DNA from 2 places in the Mycobacterium sp. NGS34 genome. Region 1 is predicted to be linked to the other one. Evidence: predicted binding sites of a transcription regulator. Region 1 holds the regulator's gene; the other holds the start of a gene.
What was found. The regulator LexA, encoded in region 1, represses DNA repair genes until DNA is damaged. The targets are predictions, from matches to a motif close to CGAACANNTGTTCG.

Region 1 (11,918 bases):
AACCCGTCGTTGCCGGCGTGCTCGGGGTCACGGTGCTCGAAGAGACGCTCCACGATCAGGGCCCCGCCGCGTTCGTGCTGGTGTCGGCGGTGGCGTTGGTGATCATCGCGACGGTCGCACTGGCGCGCGGGGAGGCCGCCTCGATCGTGGCGGAGGCCGGGCTGGACGTCGTGGAGGCGCGAGAGGCGTTGGCCGCGCACGATGTCCCCCCGGTTCCACCGCCAACGGCGGAGAGCAGCCCGACGATCACGTAACACCTCGTTAGTGTGGTGGCGTGCTGAGCGCCATCGCGATCGTTCCCGCTGCGCCGGTGCTCGTCCCCGAGCTGGCCGGGGCGGCCGCCGCCGAGGTGGCCGACCTGACCGCGGCGGCGCTGGCCGCGGCCGCCTTGCTGCCACCCCGCTGGGTGGCGATCGGAACCGGTCGGGCCGACGAGGTCATCGGCCCGGACTCCGGCGGCACCTTCGCCGGCTTTGGCGTGGACGTGCCGGTGCGGCTGTCCCCGCAGGCGCGCCGGCCCGCCGATCTGCCCGTGTGCGCCTTGCTGGCCGGTTGGGTGCGCGGCCAGGCCCGGCCCGACGCCGGCGCGCAGGTCCGCGTTTACCGGGGCGACCACGACGCCGACACCGCGCTGGCCCTCGGCGCGCAACTGCGCGCCGAGATCGACCGGGACCCCGATCCCGTCGGCGTGCTGGTGGTGGCCGACGGCGCGAACACGCTGACACCGGCCGCCCCCGGCGGTCATCACCCGGAGGATGCCGACGCGCAACTGACCCTGGACGACGCGCTGGCCAACGGCGACGCCGCCGCGCTGGCCGGGCTGCCGCCGCAAATCCTCGGGCGGGTCGCCTTCGGAGTGCTGGCCGGCCTGAGCGGGGCGGGGCCGCGGTCGGCCAAGGAGCTCTACCGGGGTGCGCCCTACGGCGTGGGTTACTTCGCCGGCTTCTGGCAGCCATGAATCGACCGCTCGCGATCCTCGGGCCCACCGGGACCGGCAAGTCGCAGCTGGGCTTGGACGTCGCCGAGCGGGTCGGCGGCGAGATCGTGAACGCCGACGCCATGCAGCTGTACCGCGGCATGGACATCGGCACCGCCAAGCTGCCCATCGAGGAGCGCCGCGGCATTCCCCATCATCAGCTCGACGTCCTGCACGTCACTAAGACCGCGACCGTCGCCCGCTATCAGCGCGACGCCGCCGCGGACATCGAGGCGATCGCCGCCCGCGGGGCGGTGCCGGTGATCGTCGGCGGCTCGATGCTCTACCTGCAATCCCTGCTCGACGACTGGTCGTTCCCGGCGACGGATCCCGAGGTGCGGGCCCGGTGGGAGCGGCGTCTCGCCGAGGTCGGCGTGGGGGAGCTGCACGCCGAGCTGGCCCGCCGCGACCCGGCGGCGGCCGCGTCGATCCTGCCGACCGACGGCCGGCGAACCGTGCGCGCCCTGGAGGTCGTCGAGCTGACCGGGCGGCCCTTCGCCGCTTCCGCGCCGCGCATCGGCACCCCGCGCTGGGACACCGTCATCATCGGATTGGATTGCGACACAACGCTTCTGGATGAGAGATTGGCCCGCCGCACTGACGCGATGTTCGAGCAGGGCCTGGTCGACGAGGTCCGCGGCCTGCTGGGCGACGGCCTGCGCGACGGGGTGACCGCCTCGCGCGCCCTCGGCTACGCCCAGGTGCTGGCGGCGCTCGACGCCGGCGGCTCGGAAGATCGGCTGCGCGACGCGCGCGAGCAGACGTTCGTGGGCACCCGGCGCTACGTGCGACGGCAGCGGTCGTGGTTCCGGCGGGACCACCGGGTGCGCTGGCTGGACGCCGCGGACCGCCAAGCCCTCGTCGACGCAGCGCTGCGCGCTTGGCGGCACGTATCCTGAACTGGGTGATCCGCGCCGACGACGATGATGCGGCGTAGCCGGGTCGGTGGGGGTACCGCCCGCTTGCGGGGGAGAATGGCGCACATGATCTTCGCCAAGGGCCACGGCACGCAGAACGACTTCGTGCTGCTGCCCGACCTCGACGCCGGGCTGACGCTGTCCGCCGCCCGGGTGGCCGCGCTGTGCGACCGGCGCCGCGGGCTGGGCGCCGACGGGGTACTGCGCATCACCACCGCGGGCGCCGCCAGGGCGGCCGGCGTGCTCGAGCGCCTGCCCGACGGCGTCGCCGCCGGCGACTGGTACATGGACTACCGCAACGCCGACGGCTCGACCGCGCAGATGTGCGGCAACGGGGTGCGGGTGTTCGCGCACTACCTGCGCGCCGCCGGCCTGGAATCCCGCGACGAGTTCGTCGTCGGGTCGCTGGCCGGCGCGCGCCTGGTCACGATGCATCACGCCGGCGACACCGAGGCCGACGTGACCGTCGACATGGGCAAGGCCAACCGGCTGGGCGCCGGCGAGGCCGTCATCGGCGGCAGGCGGTTCGCCGGCCTGGCGGTCGACGTCGGCAACCCGCACCTGGCCTGCGTCGACCCACAGCTCGACGCCGACGCGCTGGCGGCCCTCGACGTCGGCGCGCCGGTGCAGTTCGACCCTGCCCAGTTCCCCGACGGGGTCAACGTCGAGGTCCTCACCGCGCCGGTCGGGGGACTGGTCCAGATGCGCGTCCACGAGCGCGGGGTGGGCGAGACCCGCTCGTGCGGCACCGGAACGGTCGCGGCCGCCGTCGCCGCGCTGGCCGACGGCGGCGCCGACACCGGGACGCTCACCGTGCGCGTGCCCGGCGGCGACGTCGTCGTCACCGTCACCGACGCCACCAGCTACTTGCGCGGACCGTCGGTGCTGGTGGCCCGCGGCGAGATCAGCGAGGAATGGTGGCGCGCCCAGGGCCGTTAAATCAGGTGCGCCGCACCGATTTAGCGGGCACTATTGCTAATTGCCTATGACGAATCCCGAAACTCCCTTTCACGATCAGCCGGATCCCGAGCCCAGTGCGGGCGAACTCGCCCTCGAAGACCGATCGGCGCTGCGCCGGGTCGCGGGGCTGTCCACCGAACTCGCCGACGTTTCCGAGGTCGAGTACCGGCAGCTGCGCCTGGAGCGCGTCGTGCTGGTCGGCGTGTGGACCGAGGGCAGCGCCGCCGACAACCAGGCCAGCATGGCCGAGCTGGCGGCCCTGGCCGAGACCGCCGGCTCGCAGGTGCTCGAGGGCCTGATCCAGCGCCGCGATCGGCCCGACCCGTCGACCTACATCGGGTCCGGCAAGGCCGCCGAGCTGCGCGAGGTGGTCCTGGCGACCGGCGCCGACACCGTCATCTGCGACGGCGAGCTGTCCCCGGCTCAGCTGACCGCGCTGGAAAAGGCCGTCAAGGTCAAGGTCATCGACCGCACCGCGCTGATCCTGGACATCTTCGCCCAGCACGCCACCAGCCGGGAGGGCAAGGCCCAGGTGTCGCTGGCCCAGATGGAGTACATGCTGCCCCGGCTGCGCGGCTGGGGTGAGTCGATGTCGCGGCAGGCCGGCGGCCGCGCCGGCGGCAGCGGCGGCGGCGTGGGCCTGCGCGGTCCCGGTGAGACCAAGATCGAGACCGACCGCCGCCGCATCCGCGAACGGATGAGCAAGCTGCGCCGCGAGATCAAGGACATGAAGCAGGCCCGCGACACCCAGCGCAGCCGCCGGCTGGCGAGCGACGTCCCGTCGATCGCCATCGTCGGATACACCAACGCCGGCAAATCCAGCCTGCTCAACGCGCTGACCGGGGCCGGGGTGCTGGTGCAGGACGCGCTGTTCGCCACCCTGGAGCCCACCACCCGGCGCGCGGAGTTGGCCGACGGGCGGCCCGCGGTGCTCACCGACACCGTCGGCTTCGTGCGGCACCTGCCCACCCAGCTGGTCGAGGCGTTCCGCTCCACCCTGGAGGAGGTCGTCGACGCCGACCTGCTGGTGCACGTGGTGGACGGCTCCGACGTCAACCCGATCGCCCAGATCAACGCGGTCCGGCAGGTGATCACTGAAGTCGTCGCCGACCATCACGGCGACCCGCCGCCCGAGCTCTTGGTGGTCAACAAGGTGGACGCCGCGAGCGACCTGACGCTGGCCAAGCTTCGGCACACGCTGCCCGGGGCGGTGTTCGTGTCCGCGCACACCGGCGAGGGCATCGACGACCTGCGGCAGCGGATGACCGAACTCGCGGCCCCCACCGACACCGCCGTCGACGTGGTGATCCCGTACGACCGCGGCGATCTGGTCGCCCGGCTGCACGCCGGCGGGCGCGTCCAGCAGGAGGAGCACAACGCCGACGGCACCCGGATCCGCGCCCGCGTTCCCGTCGCGCTGGCCGCCAGCCTCCGCGAGTTCTCCGCCGACTAGCGCCGCGACCCCCGCCGAGCGCCGACCAACCGGCTGGTTGGTATATCTTGGCGACAGAGTCCCATTCGCCCGGAGGTCAGCGGAGGTCATCCATGGGCAGTGCCATCAAGTACGAGCGCACCCTTTTCGAGCCCGAGCACGAATTGTTCCGCGAGTCCTACCGCGGCTTTCTCGATCGCCACGTGGCCCCCCACCACGAGGAATGGGAGAAGGCGAAGATCGTCGACCGGGGCGTCTGGTTAGAGGCCGGCAAGCAGGGCTTCCTGGGGATGGCCGTGCCCGAGGAATACGGCGGCGGCGGCAACCCCGACTTCCGCTACAACACGATCATCACCGAGGAAACCACCCTCGGCCGCTACAGCGGGATCGGCTTCGGGCTGCACAACGACATCATCGCGCCGTACCTGCTGAAGCTGGCCAACGAGGAGCAGAAGCAGCGCTGGCTGCCCAAGTTCTGCACCGGGGAAATAATCACGGCGATCGCGATGACCGAGCCGGGAACCGGCAGCGACCTGCAGGGCATCAAGACCCGCGCGGTCAAGCAGGGCGACCACTACGTGCTGAACGGGTCAAAGACGTTCATTACCAACGGAATCAACTCCGATTTGGTGATCGTGGTCGCCCAGACCGACCCCGAGAAGGGCGCGCAGGGCTTCAGCCTGCTGGTCGTCGAGCGCGGCATGGAGGGCTTCGAACGGGGCCGCCACCTGGACAAGATCGGCCTCGACGCGCAGGACACCGCCGAGCTGTCGTTCAGCGACGTCAAGGTGCCGGCCGAGAACCTGCTCGGCGAGGAGGGGATGGGGTTCATCTACCTCATGCAGAACCTGCCGCAGGAACGTATCAACATCGCGGTCATGGCAGCCGCGGCGATGGAAGGCGTGCTGGAGCAGACGCTGCAATACACCAAGGAGCGCAAGGCCTTTGGCAAGCCCATCGGCAGCTTCCAGAACAGCCGGTTCCTGCTCGCCGAGCTGGCCACCGAGGCCACGGTGGTGCGCATCATGGTCGACGAATTCGTCCGCCTGCACCTGGACGGGAAGCTGACGGCCGAACAGGCCGCGATGGCCAAGTGGTACTCCACCGAAAAGCAGGTGCACCTGATCGACCGCTGCCTGCAGCTGCACGGCGGCTACGGCTACATGCGCGAATATCCGGTCGCGCGAGCCTATCTCGACGCCCGGGTGCAGACGATCTACGGCGGCACGACCGAGATCATGAAGGAGATCATCGGCCGCAGCCTCGGCGTCTGAGCAATCCGGTTGCCGCGCAAGGACTACAGGTGGGGGCGCTGGGATGCCCCGACGAGGAATGGCTCAATTGGTCTATTGGCCGGGTAGATTGACCCCCAGCTAATGGGCTGACGTACCGTCGGCACATGTGTTTCTCGTATACCGAGTGCGTAGTCACACATCGCCACGCGGGCGATCCCGGCGCCGGAAGCCGTGGTCGGTCGCGGTACGGGCATGGTCTCGCAACATTTCGACATCGGCGCGGTCTCCGTTTTCGTAATTTTCGTAATTTGTCTTCGCATTTCTCCCCGGCAAGGGCAAAGTTATGCGAGCCCGGCGATAATGCGGCTCGCAACGGCTGGGAGGCTTGGTGAACGGGCAGAGAGGTCGAATGCGCAAGCTGATCGGGCGCGCGCTGGTCGGCGTGGCGACCACCGTGATGGCGGCCGCACTGCTGGCCCCCGCCGCTTCGGCGTCCCCGATCGGCGACGCGGAGGCCGCCATGATGGCCGCCTGGGAGAAGGCCGGCGGCGACACCTCACCGCTGGGCCCCCGCAAGGGCGACGTGTACCCCGCCGCCGACGGCTTCGCGCTGGACTTCGACGGCGGCAAGATGTTCTACACCACCGACACCGGCGCCAAGTTCGTCTACGGGCCCATCCTGGACAAATATGAGTCGCTCGGCGGCCCGGCCGGCAGCGATCTGGGATTCCCCACCATCAACGAGGTGCCCGGCCTGGCCGGACCGGACAGCCGCGTGGCCACCTTCTCCGCCAGCGACAAGCCGGTGATCTTCTGGACGTCCGACCACGGCGCGTTCGTGGTGCGCGGCGCGCTGAACGCCGCCTGGGACAAGCTCGGCAGCTCCGGCGGCGTGCTCGGGGCACCGGTCGGCGACGAAACCTACGCCGGCGAGGTCACCTCCCAGAAGTTCAGCGGCGGCGAGATCTCCTGGAACCGGAAGTCCAAGGAGTTCAGCACCAACCCGGCGGCGCTGGCCGACCAGCTCAAGGGCCTGCAGGTAGCCATCGATCCCAACGCGGCCATCAACATGGCCTGGCGCGCGGCCGGCGGCGCCGGCGGCCCGCTGGGCGCCAAGCAAGGCGGGTCGTATCCCATCGGCGGCGACGGGGTCGCCCAGAACTTCGCCGGCGGCAAGGTGTTCTTCAACCCGGCCACCGGCGCGAACGCTCTCGAGACCGACATCCTCGCCAAGTACGAGTCGCTGGGCGGCCCGGCCGGCAGCGACCTCGGTTTCCCCACCGCCAACGAGGCCGACGGCGGCATCGGGCCGTCCAGCCGGATCGCCACGTTCGCCGCGGCCGATCGGCCGGTGATCTTCTGGACCTCCGACCACGGCGCGTTCGTCGTGCGCGGCGCGATGAAGGCCGCGTGGGACAAGCTGCGCGGGCCGAGCGGCAAGCTGGGCGCCCCGGTCGGCGACCAGGCCGTGGACGGCGACGTGATTTCGCAGCAGTTCACCGGCGGCAAGATCTCCTGGAACCGGGCGAAGAACTCCTTCAGCACCGACCCGTCCAACCTGGCGCCCTTGCTGTCCGGCCTGCAGGTGTCCGGGCAGAACCAGCCGAGCACCGTGGCGACGCCCTCGCACGCCAAGAAGTTCACCTGGCAGTGGTGGTGGCTGCTCGCCGCGATCCCCGTGCTGGTGCTGATCCTGCTGGCGGTGTTGCTGGCCTTCGCCTGGCGCCGGCGCCGGCGGCGGCGTCGCGCCGGCGACACCGCAACCTACGAGCCCGAGCGCGACCTGCTCGCCGCCGGCTACGAGGCCCCCGCCGACGGGCACTGGGGCCACGGCGACGCCGAGGTTTCCCCCGACTACGCCCCGCTCGGCGCGGAGTCACCCGAGCACGACCCGCCCGACGATGCCGGGCCGGCGCCGCGCGTCAGTTGGACCCGTGGGGCCGACGCCGGGGCCATCGGGGAGGACGAGGACCCCGACGCGGTGGACACCGATTCCATTCCGCTCGTCTCGGGAGCCGCGCTGGCGGAGGCCGGCTACGACGACGTCCCCGAGGCGGAGGCCGGCTACCCCGAAGTCGCCGGCGAGGACGAATACCCGGGCACCGAATACGTCACCGGCTACGAGGACGACGAGTACGCCGACCCCGGCTACCCGGACGTCGCGGTTCCGCGCACCCCTCCCGAGGCCGCGTACATCGGCGACGTGCCGGTCGCCGGGGAACCGGACACCGACTATCTGGAGGCCGAACCCGAGGATGTCGACGCCGCCACCGCCGCGGCGGCCCTAGCCGCCGGCGGGGGGGCCCGGGCCGGGCGCCACCACGCCGAGACCGACGAGGAAGAGCCGTCGGAATCGGCCCCCGACGCGGCCGCCGGGGAGCCGGTCGCACCGGCCGCCGGCGGGCGTCCGACGATCCACCTGCCGCTGGACGATCCCTACCAGGCGCCGGACGGTTATCCGATCAAGGCCAGCGCCCGCTCCGGGCTCTATTACACCCCGGGCAGCGCGCTCTACCACGACACGCTGGCCGAAATCTGGTTGGCCAGTGAGGAAGTCGCGCAGGCGAACGGCTTCATCAAGGCCGACTGAGCCGGCCGCTAGACCTTGCGGATCACCGTGACGACCTTGCCGAGCACGGTCGCGTCGTTGCCCGGTATCGGGTCGTATGCGGGGTTGTGCGGCATCAGCCACACCTGACCGCCCGCGCGCTTGAACGTCTTGACGGTGGCCTCGCCGTCGATCATGGCGGCGACGATGTCGCCGTTGTCGGCGACGTGCTGCTGGCGCACCACCACCCAGTCGCCGTCGCAGATCGCGGCCTCGACCATCGAGTCGCCCACGACCTTGAGCAGGAACAGCGTGCCCTCGCCGACCAGCTCGCGGGGCAGCGGGAAGACGTCCTCGACGGCCTCCTCGGCGAGGATCGGCCCGCCGGCCGCGATGCGCCCGAGCACCGGGACGTAACTGGGTTCCGGCAGCGAGTCCGAGCCGGCGACGTCGGTGACGGGCGCCGCCTCGGTGGCCTCCTCGCTGCCGCGCACGTCCACGGCCCGCGGCCGGTTCGGGTCGCGGCGCAGGTAGCCCTTGCGCTCCAGGGTGCGCAGTTGGTGGGCCACCGACGACGTCGACGTCAGGCCGACGGCATCGCCGATTTCCCTGATGCTCGGCGGGTAACCGCGGCTGGTGACCGACTCGCGGATGACGTTCAGGATGGTGCGCTGCCGTTCGGTCAGCGAAGAATCAACGGATGAGCCGATCGAGGGAGTGTCGTTGCTGTCGCTCATGCACCGAATGTAGCGGGAGGGCGGCCAAGAATCAAACATGTGTTCGACTGGCGTGTCGCCGTGGGTCCAAAGACCCTTAGGGCCGGGGAGTCAAGGCCCTATAGCTGCGGAATCACATGCGTGTAACTTTTCCGCAGAACGGGTACCTGTGCTGCATGTCAGAGGTCGCGCAGCCGAACTTGTCGGTGGTGCGGTCTAACGTTTTGCTTGCTCGACACGCTTCGCTCAAATGTTCGGACATCGAACACACGAGCGATATAGTCGAACACACGAGCGAGAACAACCTGACCGGAGGAACGCAAGATGACAATCACCTACACCGTCTCGCCGCGTACCAGCAGCGTTCGGCACCCGGTCAACGGGCCGGTGCCGGTGCTTCGTCCCGGCCGCCACGGCCTGGCCCGTTCTCGCCGGCCCGGCCCCTGTCGGCCGGCGGGCGCGCCGCTGCGCTACCACGGCACCGGCGTCGCGATGTCGGTCGCCCCGCACCGGCGGCGTCCCGTCACGCTGGCGACGACGCTGGGGCTGGCGCTGGTCGCCGGGGTCATTACCCTGTGGCTGGGCCTGGTCGCCAACTTCGGGCAGGCGGTCAACGGCGGTTCCGCGGGATCGGCCGCCGCGGTGCCTGATCGGTTGGCCGTCGTGCGGGTTGAGCCCGGCGAGTCCCTGCAGGACGTCGCCCACCGGGTGGCGCCCGACGCGCCGGCCCGCCAGGTCGCCGATCGCATCCGCGAGCTCAACGACCTGAACTCGCCGGCGCTGGCCGCAGGCCAGACGCTGATCGCGCCGGTCGGCTGAGCCCGCCAAGCGGGTACGCTCTTCAGTGTTCTGCGGGCCCGCAGGTGAGCACGGCGAAGGAGCGGTCATGCACTGTCCGTTCTGCCGCCACCCGGATTCCCGGGTGATCGACTCGCGGGAAACCGATGAAGGCCAGGCGATCCGGCGCCGCCGGTCCTGCCCCGAATGTGGGCGGCGCTTCACCACCGTCGAGACGGCGGTGTTGGCCGTGGTCAAACGCAGCGGCGTCACCGAGCCCTTCAGCAGGGAGAAGGTCATCAGCGGCGTGCGGCGGGCCTGCCAGGGCCGCCAGGTCGACGACGACGCGCTGAATCTGCTTGCCCAGCAAGTGGAAGACGCGGTGCGCGCCGCCGGGTCGCCCGAGGTGCCCAGCCACGAGGTCGGCCTGGCCATCCTCGGCCCGCTGCGCGACCTCGACGAGGTGGCCTACCTGCGGTTCGCCTCGGTGTACCGGTCGTTTTCGTCCGCCGAGGACTTCGAGCGCGAGATCGAGGCGCTGCGCGCGCACCGCAACGCGCCGACGGATCCGGAGCCGGCCACTCGCTAGGCTGGCGATCATGCCGCCCGACTTGCATCCCGATCTGGAGGCGCTGGCACCGCTGCTGGGGACATGGGCCGGCCGCGGCTCAGGCTTCTACCCGACGATCCAGCCGTTCGAGTACGTCGAGGAAGTCGTCTTCGGCCATGTCGGCAAGCCGTTCCTGACCTACTCGCAAAAGACCAAAGCGGTCGCCGACGGCCGGCCCCTGCACGGCGAAACCGGATATTTTCGCGTGCCCCGCCCGGGCGCCGTCGAGCTGATCGTCGCCCACCCGAACGGCATCACCGAGATCGAGACCGGCACGTACACGCTGGCCGGCGGCCGCATCGACATGGAGCTGTCGAGCACCGCGATCGGGCTGGCGCCGAGCGCCAAAGAGGTTACCGCCCTTGGCCGTTCGCTGCGCATCGACGGCGACGAGCTGTCCTACACGCTGCGCATGGGCGGCGTCGGGCAGCCCCTGCAGGACCACCTCGTGGCCGTGCTGCACCGCCAGCCCTGAACTCAATCGACCTGTCGGACACCGTCGTTGACGACGCGCCCGGCCACCCCGACCCAGCCCTCGGCGTTCCACGTCGTTTCGAGGACCGAACCCTGGCCCTGGGTGATGCGCAGGTCGCGGCTGAGGTAGTCGGTGAGCCGCATCGCCGCCGAGCCGGTCGCCTCGTCCTCCGGCACGCCGAGGTTCGCGAAGAATCCCCGGGTGCGCAAAGCGCCGGCGGGCCGATCGACCCAGGCCCACAGGTAGTGCGCGGTGTCGTCCGGAAAGTCCGCGGGGTCGGCGGCGAGAACGTCGTCGGCCGAATCGAATTCGTGGATGGCCACTTCCGGCGCCCATTCCGAGCGGGCGCTGACGCCGATCACGTCGTCGCGGCGGCTGACCTGCACGAGGCCGGCCGGCACCTGCAGCGTCTTGATCGGCCAGCCGTTGTCGTGCAGCCACCACGCCGCGCCGACGGTCGGGTGCCCGGCGAACGGCAGCTCGGCGCGCGGCGTGAAGATCCGCATGTGCGCGGTGGCCGCGCCGGCGGCCGGCAGATCGATGAATACCGTTTCGGCGTAGCCCAATTGGGTCGCCAGCCGCTGCCGGTCCGCCGGTGCCACCCGCGCGGCGTCGACGATGCCGAGCCGATTACCGAAATTCCCGTCGGGGTCGGTGAAGACGCGCAACACCGTCACGTCGATGCCCATGTCCCGACTGTACGGCCCGGGTCAAAGAGTTTTTCAGGTGGCGCTGCGCTCGTCGGAGCCCATGGCGTTCAGGACGGCGACGCGGGTGTCGGCCGGGCCGGTGACTGTGTTCGCGCCGCCCCCGGTGCGGAGCAACTGGCGAAGGGCGCCCTGGTCGTATTGGGAGGGCTGGGTGGTGTCGATGAAGCGCTCGACGACATCGATGAAGCGCGCCGGGTCGTCGTGGAACGGGAAGTGGCCCGAGCCCTCGAAGATCTCGAGCCGGGAGCCGGGCATCGCCGCGTGCGCCATCCAGGCGTGCCGGACGGGGACCACGACATCCTTGGTGCCCCAGACGATCTGCACCGGGATGGACTCGGTCAAATAACACCGGTCCAGCATCGTCACGATCTGCCCGCGCCAGTCCACCACCGCCCGCAGGGTGCGGCTGAACGCCGCCGAGGCCGTGGGCTCCGGCAGGTCGTCGAGGATGCGCAGCACGTTGGGCAGGTCGTGGCCCAGCGCGGTCGACCCGATCGCCAGCCCGGCCAGCTTGCCCGCCAGCTGGACCGCCGGCAGCACGAGGGGCAACCGCAGCAGTGCC
Region 2 (11,918 bases), on a different contig from region 1:
CGGACCCTCGTACGGCGCCGCCACGACGACCCGCGCGCCCCGGCGCACCCCGGTCGCGGCGGAGCTGACCAGCGCGGGATCGCCGGGGTCGTCGCCGGCGACGATCAGCACGTCCAGCGGGCCGACCCACGGCGGCACCTCGCCGACGACGGTGATCGGCTGGGAGGCCGACCCGCCCAGCGTCGCGGCCAGCAGGGCACCGGCGGTCTCGGCGGTCCCGCGGCCGGCCACCCAGATCACGCTGCGCGCGCGGTCGTCGGCCCGCAGCCCCTCGAGCGCGCCTTCGTCGGCCGCGGCGCCGATCGCGCGCACCTGCGCGCCCGCCGACGACGCCGCCCGCAGCAGGCCCTCCCGGTCGGCTTCCAGCAGGCCGCCGGTGTCCTCCAGGTCGATCAACCGGGTGGTGCTCACGGGGCGGCCTCCTGGGCCGCGATCTGGGTGCTGATCGCGGCGACCAGCTCGTCGACGTCCTCGGTCGTGCGGCCCTCCACGTTGAGCCGCAGCAGCGGCTCGGTGTTGGAGCTGCGCAGGTTGAACCAGCTGCCGTCGCCCAAATCGACCGTCACCCCGTCCAGATGATCGATGGACTGAATCCGGGTGCCGAACGACTTCAGGACCGCGTCCACACAATACGACGCGTCGGCCACCTTGAAGTTGATCTCGCCGGAGGACTCGTAGCGCTGGTAGTCGGCGGTCAGTTCCGACAGCGGCCGGTCCTGCTCGCCGAGCGCGGCCAGCACGTACAGCGCCGCCAGCATCCCCGAGTCGGCGCCCCAGAAGTCGCGGAAGTAGTAGTGCGCGGAATGCTCGCCGCCGAAGATCGCGCCGGTGTCGGCCATCAGGCCCTTGATATAGGAGTGGCCGACCCGCGAGCGCAGCGGTGTGCCGCCGCGTTCGGTGACCAGCTCGGGCACCGCGCGGGAGGTGATCACGTTGTGGATGATCGTGGCGCCGATCTCGCGGCCCAGTTCGCGCGCGGCCACCAGGCTGGTCACCGTCGACGGCGAAACCAGGTGGCCGCCCTCGTCGACCACGAAGCACCGGTCGGCGTCGCCGTCGAAGGCCAGCCCGATATCGGCGCCGCTGTCGCGGACGAACTTCTGCAGGTCCACCAGGTTGGCCGGGTCGAGCGGGTTGGCCTCGTGGTTGGGGAAGGAGCCGTCGAGCTCGAAGTACAACGGCAACAGCGTGATCGAGTCGATCGCGCCGAGCACCGCCGGGGCGGTATGGCCGGCCATGCCGTTGCCGGCGTCCACGGCCACCCGCAGCGGGCGCAGCCCGGAGGTGTTCACCAGCGACCGCAGGAACGTCCCGTAGTCCGCGAGCACGTCCTGATCGGTGACCGTCCCGGGTTGCCCGTCGTACGCCGCGACCCCGGCGATCACGTCCTCGGTGATGACGCCCAGCCCGGTGTCGGCGCCCACCGGTTTGGCGCCGGCCCGGCACAGCTTGATGCCGTTGTAGGCGGCCGGGTTGTGGCTCGCGGTGAACATCGCGCCGGGGCAGTCCAGCAACCCCGAGGCGAAATAGAGCTGGTCGGTGGACGCCAGGCCGATGCGCACCACGTCGAGGCCCTGGCCGGTCACCCCGCCCGCGAACGCGGCGGCCAGCCCCGGCGAACTGTCCCGCATGTCGTGACCGATGGCCACCCGGCTGGCCCCCTCTGCGCGCATCAGCCTGGCGAACGCGGCGCCCAGGTCGGTGACCAGCGGCTCGTCGAGCTCCTCGCCGACCAGCCCGCGCACGTCGTACGCCTTGACGACACGACGAACGGTCGCGGCGGACCGAGACATGCGAAACTCCTGACGCTTCTGAATGGGACCCTTGGCGCCAGCCTATCCGCCCGGGAAAAACCCCGGGTGCGTTAGCCGCGGCTAGTCAGCCGGGTCGGGCAACACCCGCAGATGGCCCCGGCGCCGACCGGAACGGTGTTCGGGAGGCGCGAGCAGCCCGCTGCTCGGCGCGGTGGCATGGGCCCCCGCGTGCTGAATGTGGGGATCGGCAAAGCCGTTGACCGGCGTGGCCCCGTAGGGCATGGCCGCGTCGCCCGGGCGACCCTCGCGCACCGCGTCGGCCAGGGCGACCAGGTCGTCCTCGTCGGGGTGGGCGGGCTCGGAAAGGAGGGGTCCGGCGTGCCGCACCAGCTCCCACCCGCGGGGCGCGGTGATCCGGCCGGCGTGGCCGACGCACAGGTCCCACGAGTGGGGTTCCCGCGCGGTGGCCAGGGGGCCAACCACTGCCGTCGAGTCCGAGTAGACGAACGTCAAGGTCGCCACGGCATAGTGCGGACACCCGGGCCGGCAACAGCGACGGGGAACGTTCACGATCGAAAGGCTATCGTGCGCAAACGCCGTGGAAGCGCCGGACACGCGCATCCGCGCGACCCGCGATTCCCAACCGTTACCATCGGCGCGATGAGTGATTCGGGCCGTGATTCCCGCGGCTCCCCGCAAAGCGATCGGTCGCGGCGCCGTTCGGCTTCCTACCGCGCGTCGCGCCGGGGCCGCGACATGCGGGGCCCGCTGCTGCCGCCGACGGTGCCGGGGTGGCGCAGCCGGGCCGAGCGGTTCGACATGGCGGTGCTGGAGGCCTACGAACCGATCGAGCGGCGCTGGCAAGACCGGGTGTCCGAGCTCGACGTGGCGGTCGACGAGATCCCCCGCATCGCCGCCAAGGACCCCGATGCCGTGCAGTGGCCGCCCGAGGTGATCGCCGACGGGCCGATCGCGCTCGCCCGCTTGATCCCGGCCGGCGTCGACGTCCGCGGCAACTCCACGCGGGCACGAATTGTCTTGTTCCGCAAGCCGATTGAGAGACGGGCCAAGGACACGGAAGAACTTGGCGAGTTGCTGCACGAAATCCTGGTGGCCCAGGTGGCCATCTACCTGGACGTCGAGCCCTCGGTCATCGATCCCTCGATCGACGACGAATGACGTTGCGGGCGCGCTAGAAGGTCAGATGATGCCGCGCTTGAGGCGGCGGCGCTCGCGCTCGGAGAGGCCGCCCCAGATGCCGAAGCGCTCGTCATGGGCCAGGGCGTACTCGAGGCACTCGTGGCGCACCTCGCAACCGAGGCAGATCTTCTTGGCCTCGCGGGTGGAGCCGCCCTTCTCCGGGAAGAAGGCCTCGGGGTCGGTTTGCGCGCAGAGCGCGCGGTCCTGCCACTGATCCGGGGTCGGCAGCGGCTCGGGCTCGGGCTCGAAAGCGACTGGGGCGTCGGGAACCACAGTCAGGTGCGGGCGGACGGGTGCCGCCGGCATCGCGCCGATGGTGCTGTGCGGTGTGCTTGTCATAACGCCCCGAAGGTGCTCATAAGACATGCTTCGTCCGCCTCCTCAGGTTTGATTTGAGAGAGTGAGTGAGTTCCCACTGTTCTGATGTACAGACAATTCGAACATGTGATCGAATCTCGGTCTGCGACACCGGAATCGGCCGGCCAACCGGGAAATGACACTGATGTGATTAGACACTTGTTGACCTGCCTGGTCAAGCGTAATGGCGAATTTCCATATCATCTCGTGACCAAATTCCGGCGTTTCCGTTGTTTTGCGGCCTTCGGCGTGTCGATCACAGTCCCCACGCGGGCAGTACTGTCGAGCCCTGTGAAGGTCAAGTGAAGGTCACGGTTTTGGTCGGCGGCGTGGGCGGCGCCCGGTTCCTGCTGGGGGTTCAACAGCTGCTCGGGCTCGGTCAGTTTTCGCAACAGGGCCCCGATGCCGGCGAACACGAACTGGCCGCGGTCGTCAACGTCGGCGACGATGCGTGGATCCACGGGGTGCGCGTCTGTCCGGATTTGGACACCTGCATGTACACCTTAGGTGGAGGTGTCGACCCGGAGCGAGGGTGGGGTCATCGCGACGAAACCTGGCACGCCAAAGAGGAATTGGCGCGCTACGGCGTGCAGCCGGACTGGTTCGGACTCGGCGACCGCGACCTGGGCACCCACCTGGTGCGCACCCAGATGCTCAACGCGGGCTACCCGCTGTCGCAGATCACCACGGCGCTGTGCGACCGCTGGCAACCGGGCGCGCGCCTGCTGCCGGCCACCGACGACCGCTGCGAGACGCACGTGGTGATCACCGATCCCGCCGACGACGGCCGTCGGGCGATCCACTTCCAGGAGTGGTGGGTGCGCCACCGGGCCCAGGTGCCCACGCACAGCTTCGCGTTCGTCGGCGCCGAAAAGGCCACCGCCACAGCCGAAGCGGTGGCGGCGATCGGCGAGGCCGACGTGATCCTGCTCGCGCCGTCCAACCCGGTGGTCAGCGTCGGCGCCATCCTGGCGGTCCCCGGCATCCGCGGGGCCCTGCGCGCGGCCAAGGCCCCGGTCGTCGGCTACTCGCCGATCATCGGCGGAAAACCGTTGCGCGGCATGGCCGATGCGTGCCTTTCGGTGATCGGGGTCGAGTCCACCGCGGAGGCGGTCGGCCGGCACTACGGGGCGCGGCGGTCCACCGGGATACTGGATTGCTGGCTGGTCCACGAGGGCGATGGGGCCGACATCGAGGGGGTGGCGGTGCGCGCGGTGCCGCTGATCATGCGCGACCCCAAGGCGACGGCCGAGATGGTCGCCGCGGGGCTGGAGCTGGCGGGAGTGACGGCGTGACCGACCGTTCGACCGAGCACGGCACCGGCGCAGCGATCGAGACCCCCCCCGGCGCCGGGCTCCCCGAGTTCCGGCCCGGCGACGACCTGGGCGCCGCCGTCGCCGCCGCGGCGCCGTGGCTGCGCGACGGCGACGTCGTGGTGGTGACCAGCAAGGTGGTGTCCAAATGCGAGGGCCGCCTGGTGCCGGCGCCGCGGGACGCCGAGGAACGCGACCGGCTGCGCCGCAAGCTGGTCGACGACGAGGCCGTGCGCGTGCTGGCGCGCAAGGGCCAGACGCTGATCACCGAGAACCGGCTCGGCCTGGTGCAGGCCGCCGCCGGGGTGGACGGGTCCAACGTCGGCACCGACGAGCTGGCGCTGCTGCCGGTCGACCCCGACGCCAGCGCCGCCGCGCTGCGCGCCGGGCTGCGCGAGCGCCTCGGCGTCGACGTGGCCGTGGTCATCACCGACACGATGGGCCGCGCCTGGCGCAACGGCCAGACCGACGCGGCCGTCGGCGCGGCGGGTCTTCGTGTGCTGCACGGCTATTCGGGCGCCGTCGACCGGCACGGGAACGAGCTGCTGGTCACCGAGATCGCGATCGCCGACGAGGTCGCGGCCGCCGCCGATCTGGTCAAGGGCAAGCTGACGGCGATGCCGGTGGCCGTGGTGCGCGGGCTCGCCGTTTCCGACGACGGGTCGACCGCGCGGCAGCTGCTGCGGCCCGGCGAGGAAGACCTGTTCTGGCTCGGCACCGCCGAGGCGATCGACCTGGGCCGCCGCCAGGCCCAACTGTTGCGCCGGTCGGTGCGCCAGTTCAGCGCCGAGCCGGTGCCACCCGAGCTGATCGAGGCCGCCGTCGCGGAGGCGCTCACCGCGCCGGCCCCCCACCACACCCGGCCGGTCCGGTTCGTGTGGCTGCGAACCCCGGCCACCCGGACCCGGCTGCTGGACCGCATGAAGGACAAGTGGCGCAGCGACCTCGCCGGGGACGGCCGGCCCGCCGACTCGGTGGAGCGGCGGGTGGCGCGCGGCCAGATCCTCTACGACGCGCCCGAGGTCATCATCCCGTTCCTGGTGCCCGAGGGCGCCCACGCCTATCCCGACGCCGCCCGCACCGCCGCCGAACGCACCATGTTCACGGTCGCGGTCGGGGCGGCCGTGCAGGCGCTGCTGGTGGCGCTCGCGGTGCGCGGTGTGAGCAGCTGCTGGATCGGCTCGACGATCTTCGCCGCCGAACTCGTCCGCGCCGAGCTCGAGCTGCCCGCCGAGTGGGAGCCCTTGGGCGCCATCGCGATCGGCTACGCCTCTGACGCCGCCGGGGTGCCGCCCGGGCCGCGCGAGCCCGTCGATGCGGGGGATTTACTGCTCCGCAAGTGATACTTGAGCCCATGCGTTTCGCGGGCAAGGCGGCGGCGTCGGCCGACAAGGTCCGCGGCGGCTACTACACCCCGCAACCGGTGGCGCGGTTCCTGGCCTGCTGGGTTCGCGAGGCCGGGCCGCGCATCGTCGATCCGTCCTGCGGCGACGGCCGCATCCTGCGGGAGCTGGCCGGGCTCAGCGAGTCCGTGCGCGGCGTCGAGCTGATCCCCGGGGAAGCGGCCCGGGCCCGGCGGTTCGCGCCCGTCGACGCCGAGAGCCTGTTCACCTGGCTGGCCCACGCCGAGCCCGGCGGCTGGGACGGCGTCGCCGGCAACCCGCCCTACATCCGCTTCGGCAACTGGGCGCCCGAGCAGCGCGACCCGGCGCTGGAGCTGATGCGCCGCGAGGGGCTGCGGCCCAGCCGGCTGACCAACGCCTGGGTCCCGTTCGTCGTCGCGAGCGCGGTCCTGGCGCGCGACGACGGACGGGTGGGCCTGGTCCTTCCGGCCGAGCTGCTCCAGGTCGGCTACGCCGCGCCGCTGCGCGAGTTCCTGCTGGGCCGGTTCCGCGAGATCACGCTGGTGACGTTCGAGCGGTTGGTGTTCGACGGCGTCCTGCAGGAGGTCGTGTTGTTCTGCGGCGTGGCCGGGCCCGGCCCGGCGCGGATGCGCACGGTTCATCTCACCGACGCCGACGCGTTGGCGGGCGCGGAACTCGATGCCGCGTGGGCTCCCGCGCTGCTGCACGAAAAGGAGAAGTGGACCAAGTACTTCCTGGACCCCGATGCGATCCGGCTGCTGCGCGCGCTCAAGGCGTCGCCGGCCATGACCCGACTCGGGTCGGTCGCCGATGTGGACGTCGGCATCGTGACGGGCCGCAACAGCTTCTTCACCTTCACCGACGAGCAGGCCCGGGCATTGGCGCTGCGGCCGCACTGCGTCCCGCTCGTCTCGCGCAGCGCGCAGCTGAGCGGCCTGATCTACGACACCGATTGCCGCGCAAGCGATGTCGCGTCATCGCACCGGACCTGGCTGCTCAACGCGCCGCCCGAACCCACCGACGCCGCCCTGCTTGGCCACATCGAAGCCGGTGAGTCGGCCGGCGTGCACCGCGGCTACAAGTGCTCGATCCGCAAGCCGTGGTGGACGACCCCGTCGCTGTGGGTCCCCGATCTCTTCCTGCTGCGCCAGATCCACCGGTCTCCGCGGCTGACCGTCAACGCCGCCGCCGCGACGAGCACCGACACCGTGCACCGGGTCCGGCTCGCGCCCGGCGCCGACGCGACCGCGCTGGCCGCGGTGTTTCACAACAGCGTGACGTTCGCCTTCGCCGAGATCGTGGGTCGCAGCTACGGTGGGGGCATCTTGGAGCTGGAACCCAGAGAGGCCGAGCAGCTGCCCATTCCCCCGCCCGCCTATGCCGGCGACGGACTCGCCTGCGACGTCGACCTGTTGCTGAAGGCCGGCGAGGTCGACAAGGCGCTCGACCTCGTCGACCGGCGCGTGCTGATCGACGGGCTCGGCCTGTCCCCCGACGCCGTGACGCGATGCCGCGCGGCCTGGGCCTCGCTGCGGGATCGCCGAACGAGGCGGGGATCCCGTTGACCCTTCGGGAGTCGGCGATCTCGATCCTCGGCGACTGGCGCGCCCCCGACCCGGCGCAGGACTCGTTGCGGCACGCGGTGCTGGCCTTCGTGCACGGCCGTCCCGACGCCTGCCGCCGCGAGTGCGTACCCGGGCACGTCACCGCGTCGGCGCTGGTCCTCGACCACGCCGGCGCCCGGGTGCTGCTGACGCTGCACCCCCGCCTGGGCCGCTGGGTGCAACTGGGCGGACACTGCGACGAGGACGACCCCGACGTCGTCGCCGCCGCGCTGCGCGAGGCCACGGAGGAATCCGGCATCGACGGCCTGCGCATCGAGCCCGAGCTGGCCGCCGTGCACGTGCACCCGGTCACCTGCTCGCTGGGCGTGCCCACCCGCCACCTGGACCTGCAATTCGTCGCGCACGCCCCGGCCGGCGCGCGGATCGCCATCAGCGACGAGTCCGACGATTTGCGGTGGTGGGCCGCCGACGCCCTGCCCGAGGGCACCGATCACGCGCTGGCGTACTTGGTCGCGCGCGCGACTGGCCGAGCGTCACGCTAGCGCGGCTGTCGGCGTCGAGCGTCGCGCTGGCGTGACGCTCGAGCGTGCGGCCAGCCGCACATCGGCACAAGCGAGACTTGCAGTATTTGCAGTAGTCACCCGCGGGCCCACCCGTAAATTGCAGTAGTGCCGTCCCGGATCGAACGGGCGCTCCGATGCCTGACAATCAGCATTCAACGCTCTGATGGAGGCATGGAATGTCGTACCTGGTCGCGGCCCCAGAATTTTTGACGTCGGCGGCGTCGGACGCGGCGGGCATCGGCTCATCGCTGAATGCGGCCACCGCATCGGCGGCGGCCCCGACCACCCAGGTGCTGGCCGCCGCCGAGGACGAGGTGTCGGCGGCGATCGCGTCGCTGTTTTCAGGCCACGCGCAGGCCTTTCAGGGGCTCAGCGCGCAGGCGGCAGCGTTCCACGAGCAGTTCGTGCAGGCGTTGAATGCCGCCGGGGGTGCGTATGCGGCCGCCGAGGCGGCGAACGCTTCGCCGCTGCAGACCGCGTGGAGCGACGTCAAGACGGTGATCAATACGCCCACCAACTTGCTGTTGGGGACCCCGTTGATCGGCAACGGCACCAACGGTGCGCCGGGGACCGGGCAGCCAGGCGGACCGGGCGGATTGTTGTGGGGCAACGGCGGTAACGGCGGGTCGGGCGGGCCCGGTCAGGCCGGCGGGCGCGGCGGTCACGCGTGGTTCTTCGGCAACGGCGGCCAGGGCGGCGCCGGCGGCACTGGCACCACCGGCACCACGGGCTCCGCAACCGGGGGGATCACCGGCGGCATCGGTGGCAACGGCGGGGCCGGCGGCGCCGGCGGCAACGGCGGGATCTTCTTCGGCACCGGCGGTGCAGGCGGGGCAGGCGGAACCGGCGGAGTCGGCGGGGCGGGCGGGACCGGCGTCGCCGGCAACGCCGCCGCCCTGAACGGCACCAACGGTGGCACGGGTGGTAGCGGCGGGGCCGGCGGGGTCGGCGGTCAGGGCGTCGGCCTGTTCGGCCACGCCGACGGCAGCAGCGGCGTCGCCGGCGACGGCGGCCAGGGTGGCCTGGGCGGTGCCGGTGCCAACAACACCGCCGGCACCGCAGCGGGCAACGGCGGCAACGGCGGCACCGGCGGCGACGGCAACACCGCCGGCGCCGGCGGGGGCGGCGGTGTGGGCGGCACCGCCGGCACCACCAGCGTCGGCGGCCACGGCGGCAACGGCGGCACCGGCGGCAACGGCATGACCGGTGGGGCCGGCGGTACCGGCGGTGATGGCGGCGACGGCAGCGACACCCACGGCTCCGGCAGCGGTGGCAACGGCGGCAACGGCGGCATCAGCATCGCCGGCACCGGCGGGCACGGCGGCGCCGGCGGCAACGGCGGCACCGTCAACACCAGCCGTCTCAACGGGGCAAATTTGGCCGCTGGTAACGGCGGCAACGGCGGCACCGGCGGCATCGGCCCCACCGGCGGCACCGGCGGCACTGGCGGCCATGGCGGCAACGCCACCGTCAACTCCGTAAACCCCAACGCGACAGGAGCCGCCGCCGGCGGCGGCGGTGGTGGCGGCGGCCTCGGCGGCAATAGCAGCGGCGGTGGTTTCGGCGGAGATGGCGGCAATGGCGGCGCCGGAGGCCAGGCCGTGGTCAGCACTCAGACCTTCAGTCAAGTGAACAACAGCAGCGCCCTCGGTGGCGCTGGTGGTGGCGGCGGCACTGGCAGCCCTGGCGTGACCGGCAATTACGGGGGTGCTGGTGGTGGCGGTGCTGTATTCGTCGAGGGTGTCTTTAGCGCAACCGGTGGCAACGGAGCCGCCGGTGCGGGCACCGGCGGCGGCCTCGGCGGCCTCGGCGGTGCCGGCACCGGTTCCGGCACCGGTGCTATCAGCGGGGCCGGCGGTGGTGGTGGCGGCGGCGGCGGCATCTCCGGCGGCATCGGCGGCGCCGGGGGCGCCGGCGGCAACATCGTTTCGGGCTTCAGCGGGGGCTCCCCCCTCGGCGGCCTCGGCAGCACGAACGGCGGCAACGGCTCCAGCGGCATTGCCAGCGGACCCGGCACCACGGGCGGCGGCTTCGGCACGGGCGCCGGCGCCGGCTTGGGTGGCGGCGGTGGCGGCGGTGCCGCCTTCGTCGCACCATTTCTCAACGGTAGCGGTACCGCCAATGGCGGTCAGGGCGGCAACGGCGGCTAGCTGAACCGACCACCGCTTCTCGAGCCTGCGGCCTGCCGCACATTCGACGCCGAGCGTGCGGCCAGCCGCACGTTCGGCGCAAACAACCGCCTACACGTCGGACGAGTAGCGGATCCCGCCGTCGGGAATGGAGATCCCGGGCCACACCCGGGCGCCGCGCAGCAGCTCGCAGCGGGCACCGATGTCGGCGCCGTCGCCGATCACCCCGTCGCGGATCAGCGCCCGCGGGCCGATGCGCGCACCGAAGCCGATGATCGAGCGCTCGATCACGCTGCCGGCCTCGACCTTGACGCCGTCGAAGATCACCGCCCCGTCGAGCCGCACACCCGGGCCGATCTCGGCGCCGCGCCCGACGACCGTGCCGCCGATCAGCACCGCGCCCGGGGACACCGCCGCGCCGTCGTGCACCAACTGCTCGCCGCGGTGACCGTGCAGGGCCGGCGAGGGGGCGATCCCGCGGACCAGGTCCGCCGACCCGCGCACGAAGTCCTCCGGGGTGCCCATGTCCCGCCAGTAGGTGGCGTCGACGTAGCCGCAGACCTTGACGCCGGGGTCCGACAGCAGGGCCGGGAACACCTCGCGCTCCACCGAGACCTCGCGGCCCCGAGGGATCCGGTCGATGATGCCGCGCTGGAATACGTAGCAGCCGGCGTTGATCTGGTCGGTCGGCGGATCCTGGGTCTTCTCCAAAAACGCTGTGACGCGACCGTTTTCGGTGGGCACGCAGCCGAACGCGCGCGGGTCACCCACGCGCACCAGGTGCAGGGTGACGTCGGCGTGCTCGTTCTCGTGGAATTCGAGCAGCTGGCCCAGGTCCGCGCCGGACAGGACGTCGCCGTTGAACACCATCACGGTGTCGTGGCGCAGGTGGTCGGCGACGTTGGCGATCCCACCGCCCGTGCCCAGCGGCTGCTCCTCGGTGACGTATTCCAGCTGCAGGCCCAGCTTGGAGCCGTCGCCGAACTCCGCCTCGAAGACCTGGGCCTGATACGACGTGCTCAGGATGACGTGCTCGATGCCGGCCGCGGCGATCCGCGACAGCAGGTGGGTCAAGAACGGCAGCCCGGCGGTGGGCAGCATGGGCTTGGGCGCGGACAGCGTCAGCGGCCGCAGCCGGGTGCCCTTGCCCCCGACCAGGACCACCGCGTCGACCTGTGAGGTTCCCATTTCAGTGCCGCCCTCCCGCCGCGTTCCTTCTACTCAGGCGACGCGCGCTGCGCACCATCAGCCGCGAACGCACCACCAGCGAGGCCCGCAGCGTCCAGCGCAGCGGCGCACGCCACCAACCAGAATGCCGGTCGGCGAGGAACAAGTAGGTGCTTTTGTGGTGAGCGGCCAGGTGGCGTTCCGGGTCGTGGCCGGTGGAGTGGCCCTTGTGGTGCAGCACCTCGGCCGTCGGCACGTAGACGTTCAGCCAGCCGGCCCGGCCCAGCCGGTCACCGAGGTCGACGTCCTCCATGTACATGAAGTAGCGCTCGTCGAACCCGCCGACCTGGTGAAACGCCGACCGCCGCACGAGCAGGCACGACCCCGACAGCCAGCCGACCGCCCGCTCGCTGGGCTCCAGCCGTTCCTGGCGGTAGGCCGCCGTCCACGGGTTGCGCTTCCAGAACGGCCCGATCACCGCGTGCATGCCGCCGCGGATGAGGCTG

Region 2: a site for LexA is predicted at 3,392-3,405, ahead of cofD (2-phospho-L-lactate transferase). Genes of this name have one in related genera too.

The regions. Positions count from the first base shown of each region.
Region 1 is NZ_JCALDM010000003.1:65,834-77,751, reverse strand. It holds gene AC5Y7V_RS09250 (DMT family transporter) at 1-254, shown strand, start outside; gene AC5Y7V_RS09245 (class III extradiol ring-cleavage dioxygenase family protein) at 275-958, shown strand; gene miaA (tRNA (adenosine(37)-N6)-dimethylallyltransferase MiaA) at 955-1,875, shown strand; gene dapF (diaminopimelate epimerase) at 1,960-2,832, shown strand; gene hflX (GTPase HflX) at 2,879-4,306, shown strand; gene AC5Y7V_RS09225 (acyl-CoA dehydrogenase family protein) at 4,399-5,559, shown strand; gene AC5Y7V_RS09220 (LGFP repeat-containing protein) at 5,930-8,110, shown strand; gene lexA (transcriptional repressor LexA) at 8,119-8,805, opposite strand; gene AC5Y7V_RS09210 (LysM peptidoglycan-binding domain-containing protein) at 9,109-9,603, shown strand; gene nrdR (transcriptional regulator NrdR) at 9,671-10,150, shown strand; gene AC5Y7V_RS09200 (peroxynitrite isomerase) at 10,161-10,646, shown strand; gene AC5Y7V_RS09195 (PhzF family phenazine biosynthesis protein) at 10,649-11,335, opposite strand; gene AC5Y7V_RS09190 (alpha/beta fold hydrolase) at 11,369-11,918, opposite strand, start outside.
Region 2 is NZ_JCALDM010000002.1:559,061-570,978, reverse strand. It holds gene AC5Y7V_RS07660 (TobH protein) at 1-411, opposite strand, end outside; gene AC5Y7V_RS07655 (phosphomannomutase/phosphoglucomutase) at 408-1,793, opposite strand; gene AC5Y7V_RS07650 (DUF3499 domain-containing protein) at 1,875-2,324, opposite strand; gene AC5Y7V_RS07645 (metallopeptidase family protein) at 2,511-2,933, shown strand; gene AC5Y7V_RS07640 (WhiB family transcriptional regulator) at 2,955-3,293, opposite strand; gene cofD (2-phospho-L-lactate transferase) at 3,614-4,606, shown strand; gene AC5Y7V_RS07630 (coenzyme F420-0:L-glutamate ligase) at 4,603-5,967, shown strand; gene AC5Y7V_RS07625 (Eco57I restriction-modification methylase domain-containing protein) at 5,979-7,553, shown strand; gene AC5Y7V_RS07620 (NUDIX hydrolase) at 7,496-8,095, shown strand; gene AC5Y7V_RS07615 (PE family protein) at 8,293-10,266, shown strand; gene manB (mannose-1-phosphate guanylyltransferase) at 10,357-11,433, opposite strand; gene AC5Y7V_RS07605 (glycosyltransferase family 2 protein) at 11,435-11,918, opposite strand, start outside.